DNA from 2 places in the Alcaligenes sp. GW821-FHT11D07 genome. Region 2 is predicted to be linked to the other one. Evidence: riboswitches for the same ligand, from Rfam matches in the RefSeq annotation. Region 2 holds a riboswitch; the other holds the start of a gene.
What was found. Region 2 has a riboswitch for glycine ahead of AC1RSM_RS07925 (amino acid permease). Riboswitches for the same ligand answer to the same signal wherever they lie in the genome.
Positions count from the first base shown of each region.

Region 1 (3,523 bases), 380 kb from region 2:
CTGCAAAGAGCGCAATTTCTGGAGCGCTTCACAGAAGAAGGGCGGGGTGTGGGGCTGGCTGTCTTGGGAGGGGCGTTTTCAGAAGGGGTGGACTTGCCGGGCAAGCGCTTGATTGGCGCCTTTATTGCCACCTTGGGCTTGCCCCAGTTCAATCCCGCCAATGAGTCTGTAAAACAAGTCATGGCCCGGCTCTTTGGGGAGCGGCGGGCCTATGACTATACCTACCTCTATCCGGCGCTACGCAAAATTACACAGGCCGCGGGTCGTGTGATTCGCGATGAACAGGATCAAGGCTTTGTGTATCTGCTGGACGAGCGCTATGGGCAGCGGCGGGTGCAGCAGTTGCTGCCGGACTGGTGGCAAATTGAGCAGGTGCAGACTGGCGTTCGTGCTGAGCAATCACCTCGGTGATGATTTCAGCAGTGGCGGCAGACAAGGTCCAGCCCAAGTGGCCGTGGCCGGTGTTGTAGTACACGCCAGGGCGGCTGCCAGCTTTTACGCGCGGCATCATGTCCGGCATCATGGGGCGCAAACCAGCCCATGGCACGACGCGGTCAGTGGCCGCATCGTGAAAGTTGCGACGGGTCCAATTGGTCAACGGGGCGATACGGTCGGCACGAATATCCTTGTTGCCACCGTTGTACTCCGCGGTACCGGCCACACGCAGGCGATCTTTGCCCAGACGGCTGGTCACGATCTTGGCCTCTTCGTCCAGCAGGCTGACCCAAGGGGCGGCTGCCTGGCTTTCGGGTGAATCCAGGTAGGCAGAGATCGAATAGCCTTTAACAGGGTAGATATTGATATAGTCGCCCAGCAGGTGAGCCAGATGGCGGCTGCCTACCCCGGCGCACACGACCAGCGCATCCACGGACAGGGTATGAGTATGAGCCTCTGCGCCTTCGCCGGTACGCAGCTGGATGCGATGCGGTGGGCCGCAATCAATCCCCAATACGTCCGTGTCTTGCAGAAATTTCACGCCTCGCTTGGCGCAAGCGGCTGCTAGACCACGGGTGTATTTATGTATGTCGCCCGTGGCGTCCGACGGGGTGAAAAAGCCACCGTAGTACGTGCCTTGCAGGGCAGGTTCGATCTGGTGGATTTCATCGTTGGTGACCGTGCGGCGCTCCAGACCACCCTTGTGCAGTAGCTGGCTGACTTTCTTGCCAGACTCAAAGCCACCTGCGGTGTGGTAGATGTGCAAAATGCCGCGCTGTTCCAGGTCAAAGTCGATGTTTTCGTCTTTGGCCCACTGATACAGGTTTTCGCGCGCCGTGATGGCCAGCTTCACCGTTTCAACAGTGTTGCGTTCGTAGCCGGAGATGGCGCCCACAAACTGGGCCATCCAGCTGTATTTGTGCCAGCTGGGTTTGGGATTGAACAGCAGTGGGGCGTCTTTGCGCATCATCCACTTCAAGCCCTTCAGAATCGTGCCACGGCTGTTCCAGACCTCGGCGTTGCAAGCGGAAAGCTGCCCACCATTGGCAAAGGAGGTTTCCATTGCGGGGTAACGCAAACGGTCGATAACGGTGACTTGGTAGCCTTTCAGGCTAAGGGCGTAGGCGGTGGTGATTCCGGAAATACCGGCACCAATGACGGCAATATGCGACATAACAGGCTCCTGACAGGTGAATTGCCACCCAATAGTGGCAATACCCCATCTGTCCTGTGACCTGAGAGTTTATCCAGCCTTTAATGGGCTGGGCTCCTTCGGTGGGCGCCGTGCGCCGCTCTCCAGAGTGTCGGGCTGGTACGATCCTTTTGCCTGAGAGATTCCGGGGTGGTTGCTCCGTCGGCGCCTGACTGAACAGGTCTCTTTCATACCGCCTGCAATGACGCGACTACATTAGCTGTGCTTACAAAAGTTTGCAATCAGGGTAAACCAAGAGCCGGGTCCAGCGGCTCTTGGTGGTAGAGCGGATCTACGATGGGTAAATCCACAATTTGGAGGCCGGAATCTGCAAGTGATGCAGGCCACCCGGTATAGGCTCCGGTCCGAAAGCACGCAAAGTGCCTGCGGAGGGATCACTCATGCGAAACACGTGCTCCCATTTGTCGCCCAGATACATGCTGGTAGACAGTTGCATAGGCAGAGTGTTGGGGCCGGGCTGGCTATTTAGTTGCACTTGCTCCACCCGGATCACCGCCGTTGCCTGTTGGCCGGGCGTCAAGGTTGCGCCCGCGTGGCCCCACAACTCCCAGCCGGGCCCGCTCAAGCGGGTTTGCTGATCGCGTTGCTCGCTGACCGTGCCTTGCAAGCGGTTGTTGGACCCCATGAACTCGGCGGTGTACAGGGATTTGGGCGAGCTGTAGACCTCTTGCGGGGTGCCTTCCTGTTCGATATTGCCGCCATTTAGCAGCAAGATGCGATCAGAAATGGCCATGGCCTCGGCCTGATCGTGGGTAACCATCAGGGCCGACAGGCCCATCTCCACAATCAGCTCGCGCAGAAATACACGAGCCTCTTCGCGCAGCTTGGCATCCAGATTGGACAGGGGCTCATCCAGCAAAATCACAGGCGGGTTGTAAACCAGGGCACGGGCAATAGCCACGCGCTGTTGCTGCCCACCGGACAACTGGCTGGGATAACGCTCCCCCAAGCCCTTCAAACCTAATTGATCCAAAATGGCGTCTACTTTTTGGCGGCTGTCTGCTTTGTTGACCTTACGCAGCGTCAAGGGGTAGGCGACGTTTTCCTGCACCGTCATGTGGGGCCACAGGGCATAGGACTGGAACACCAGACCCAGATTACGATCTTCGGCAGGCAGATCCAGACGCGCCTGGGAGTCGTACAGAACTTGGTCGTTGATGGCAATCCGTCCCTGGGAGGGTTGTTCCAAACCCGCCACGGCGCGCAGCAAGGTGGTCTTGCCACTGCCTGAAGCACCCAGCAGGGATACTACTTCACCTTTGTTCAGGCTCATGGACACCCCTTTAAGCACGGGGTTGCGATCATAGGCCAGATGGATATTGTCTACAGTCAGCTCGGTCATCGTAGTTTCACTCCGAAGCGCAATGCGATGGTCAGGCCAATGACCACTAGCACGATATTGATAAAGGACAGGGCGGCCACAATGTCGATAGCACCGGTGGCCCATAAAGAGACCAGCATGGAACCAATAGTTTCTGTTCCGGGCGTCAGCAAATAGACGCCCGTGGAGTATTCCCGTTCGAAGATCAGGAACATCAGCAACCACGATCCGATCAGGCCAAACTTCGCCAAAGGCAAGGTAATTTGGCGGGTCACTTGGCCGGGGCGAGCACCGGTGCTGCGTGCTGCTTCCTCCAGCTCCGGCCCCACTTGCAGCAGGGTGGAAGAAATCAGGCGTAAACCGTAGGCCATCCACACCACGCTATAAGCCAGCCAGACGCTGAAGATAGTGCTGCGCAGGGCGCGCAAGGGGCCGACGACGGCGCCACGCAACCATTCGGACATGGGCAGAACGGATAGCCAGCCGTTTTCCAGGGACTGGTCCAGCCACATGGGTACAAACAGGAACATCCATAAGAACGCCAAACCGGCCAG
Region 1 covers NZ_JBXART010000001.1:1,327,306-1,330,828, reverse strand. The annotation lists partial or broken gene AC1RSM_RS06150 (ATP-dependent DNA helicase) at 1-303, shown strand, start outside; gene AC1RSM_RS06145 (D-amino acid dehydrogenase) at 248-1,609, opposite strand; glycine riboswitch at 1,658-1,736, opposite strand; glycine riboswitch at 1,741-1,828, opposite strand; gene AC1RSM_RS06140 (ABC transporter ATP-binding protein) at 1,920-2,990, opposite strand; gene AC1RSM_RS06135 (ABC transporter permease) at 2,987-3,523, opposite strand, start outside.
Region 1: another riboswitch for glycine. It lies ahead of AC1RSM_RS06145 (D-amino acid dehydrogenase); the one in region 2 lies ahead of AC1RSM_RS07925 (amino acid permease).

Region 2 (3,523 bases):
TGCCAGCGTGGCGCGTTTTTGGATGAAGACAGATAACACCGCGGAGTCCACCGGCGAGGTTCGACCAACGGGTGAAACCATTTACCGTGCAGTCAATGGTGCAACACGTCGTGGTTACGAGCTGGAGGTGTCGGGCGAAGTGGCCCCTGGCTGGCAGTTGCAAGGCAGCTACGTACAAAACAGCAGCAGCTTGAAGACAACGGACATTGTGCCCAAGCACCAGTTCAAGATTGCCAGCAGCTATCGTTTTGCGCAGGCTTTGCCCGGTGTGTCTGTGGGTGTGGCGGCGCGCTGGCAAAGCAAGGCCTCGGCCCGTTTGCTGGATCAGCCTTCCTACTGGCTGTTTGATGTGATGGCTCGGTATCAGGTGAACAAACATCTGAGCCTGGGGGCGAACGTGAACAACGTATTCGACAAAAAATACATGGCTGGCTTGCGTGACTTTGGGCGTATTCAATATTCCTGGGGGACGCCAAGAAACTTCACCTTGAATATGCGTTATCAGTTTTAAACCAGCGGCAGATGCAGGCCCTGAACGCCTGATCTTCTGCTATCTAATGGGCATAAAAAAGCCACCCGTTTGGGTGGCTTTTTGCATCCGGGCTCCAGCCTCGTTCCAGGTTTGCTGCTCAAGAGCAGCGGATTGGAGTGTTGCCAGTGTGTGCCAGCCAAGTTGTGTAGAACAAGGCCAGACCCAGCTGCGGCGGCACGGCTCTTTGTAGGGCCGCGCCGAGTACATCAATTACTTAGCGTACGCTTTGCGCCGCCAGACCCAAGGCCAGGTCTTTCTTCATGCGCTTCTTGTAGAAAGGCAGGCAGATAAACAGTGCCAGGAACCAGAATGGCGTGGCAACCAGGCCAATCAAGGTTTCTTCTTCTTGGCTGAACAGATACAGCGCGAAGGCGAAGAAGGCCAAGGTGGCATAGCACATGGGAATGCCAAAAGGCATTTTGTAGGCGGATGCAGCGTGTGCCTCGGGGCGGACACGGCGGTATTTCAGGTAGGTGATGAGAATCACAGCCCACACAAAAATAAAGCAAATGCTGGCTACGGTAGTCACGATGGTGAACACCCGCATCACGTCGCCTTCGGCGTAAAGCAGGAACAGGCTGGACAGCAAAAGAGCGCATGAATAGATCAGGCCGTTGCGGGGGGTACCGTTACGCGACAGTTGGCTGAAGGCTTCAGGAGCCAGCTTGTTTTTGGACAGACCGTACAACATGCGGCCTGTCGAGAACATGCCGCTATTGGCGGAAGACAGCGCGGAGGTCAGCACCACAAAGTTGATGATGGCTGCTGCCGCACCCACACCGATTAGCAAGAACATATTCACAAACGGGCTCTTGTTGGGCGCAACAATATCCCAAGGGGTGACAGTCATGATGGCTGTCAGTGCCAGCACGTAAAACACAATCACGCGAACGGGAATCTTGTTGATGGCTTTGGGCAGGTTCTTGGCCGGATCAGCGGTTTCAGCAGACGCGGTACCGACCAGCTCAATCCCTACAAAGGCAAAGATGGCGATCTGGAACGCGGCAAAGAAACCGCCCAGACCATTGGGGAACATACCGCCGCGATCCCACAGATGGGTAATGCTGGCTTTCTCGCCGGTTGGGCCCACGAACCCCGTGAAGAGCAGATACGCGCCCACACCGATCAGAGCCACAATGGCGATGATTTTGACCAAAGCAAACCAGAACTCCAGCTCGCCAAACAGCTTGGCCGACAGCAGGTTGAACAGCAGCAAAAAGGCAATGCATGCCAGGCCCGGCAACCATAGCGGAATGTCCGGCCACCAAAATTGCGTGTAGCCGGTAATGGCCACGATGTCCGCAATACCAATCACCACCCAGCAAAACCAATAGCTCCAGCCCAAAAAGTAGCCCATGGTGGGGCCCAGAATGTCGGCCGAGAAGTCAACAAAAGACTTGTATTCCAAGTTATGCAGGAGCAACTCCCCCATTGCCCGCATAACAAAAAACAGAAAGAACCCAATGATCATGTACGTAAACAAGACCGAAGGTCCGGCCAGGCTGATGGTGCGGCCTGATCCCATAAATAGCCCTGTACCGATAGCGCCTCCAATGGCTATCAGTTGCAGGTGCCGGTTTTTCAACGAGCGCTGCAGTCCAGATGAATGTTGCTGAGACACACTGTTCTCCTAGGTTTTTTTTTCGTTCAAATGCGTAATTATGACTGTGCTGCGAGAAAACAAAGGGCACAACCCGTCCTTAAGAACGGTTTTTTTGATGCCGATCTATATAAAGTAGTAGCGCACAGCAGTCCTCCTGGTTTTGACGCAATAAACGTCAAAACAGCTCTGTGTGCGAATAGAAATGGGGTGGGTATAAAGGGTGCGCCAGGCTGCCGATTAAAGGCGCCTGACTATCAGGTCATAGACATGCTCCGGACGAAAGAGTGAACAGAGGTCATATGGCCTCTGTACCCCCTCTGTCCGTTTACCTGAGAGCTTATCCATCAGCAGGTGATGGTCCCCTTCGGTGGGCACTGCTGTGCCTCTCTCCAGATCGTCAAGGGTTCAAGATTCTTTTGCCTGAGAGATTCCGGGGTCGTTGCTCCGTCGGCGCTTCATCCAAGTGAAGACTCTCACCTGAACCGTTATTGACGCAGCTATTGTATAGACAGGCAAAAAGCGATGACTACTATCGTTAACCTGTACATCCTTGCCTATTTAAATGACCCAGAGCCGGCAGGGCGGCAAAATGAAAGCCTTGCTTAGCGGGCTTACAATAGCCGCTTCCAGGGCACTCTTTTTTCTGCTCCTTCTTATGATCGAAACCATTTTGAAATTGATTGAAGAGCACGGTCTGCTGATCGTGTTTTTCAATGTACTGATTGAGCAGGCCGGTGCGCCCATACCGGCCTATCCCGTGCTGGTCGTAACCGGCGCTTTGCATGAATCGGGCGGCTACAGTTTGTGGGGCTTACTGGGTGTGGCGGTTCTGGGGGCGATGATTGCGGACTATGGCTGGTATCTGGCCGGAAGGCGTTATGGCGGCAGGTTGCTGGCCTTGTTGTGCAAGATTTCCTTATCCCCTGACTCCTGTATCCGGCAGACCGAATCCATTTATATGCGGTGGGGTGCGCCGTCCCTGATGGTGGCTAAATTCATTCCCGGCTTCGCTTCAATTGCCAGTGTTTTGGCCGGTACGGTGGGCACTCGCAGACGCAGTTTTTTGCTCTACGACATTATCGGTGCCGCGATCTGGTCGGGCTCGGCAGTGTTTCTGGGCTCTTTGTTCAGCTCGGCGGTCGATGAGTTGTTAAGTGTGCTTGTTAGCCTGGGTGTGGCGGGCGGTTTACTGCTTGCACTAGGCCTGGCTTTGTTCGTTGCCAGAAAGTGGTGGCAGCGGCAGCGCTTTATCAAGTCTTTATGTATGGAGCGGGTCAGTGTGAAGGAGCTGCGTCAGATGATGGCATCGGACACGCCACCCGTGATTGTGGATGTGCGCCCACCCTTTGTTCAGGCGCAGGGACGCATTCCGGGGGCTATCGCCTTGT
Region 2 covers NZ_JBXART010000001.1:1,708,915-1,712,437, reverse strand. The annotation lists gene AC1RSM_RS07930 (TonB-dependent siderophore receptor) at 1-511, shown strand, start outside; gene AC1RSM_RS07925 (amino acid permease) at 747-2,153, opposite strand; glycine riboswitch at 2,534-2,623, opposite strand; gene AC1RSM_RS07920 (rhodanese-like domain-containing protein) at 2,794-3,523, shown strand, end outside.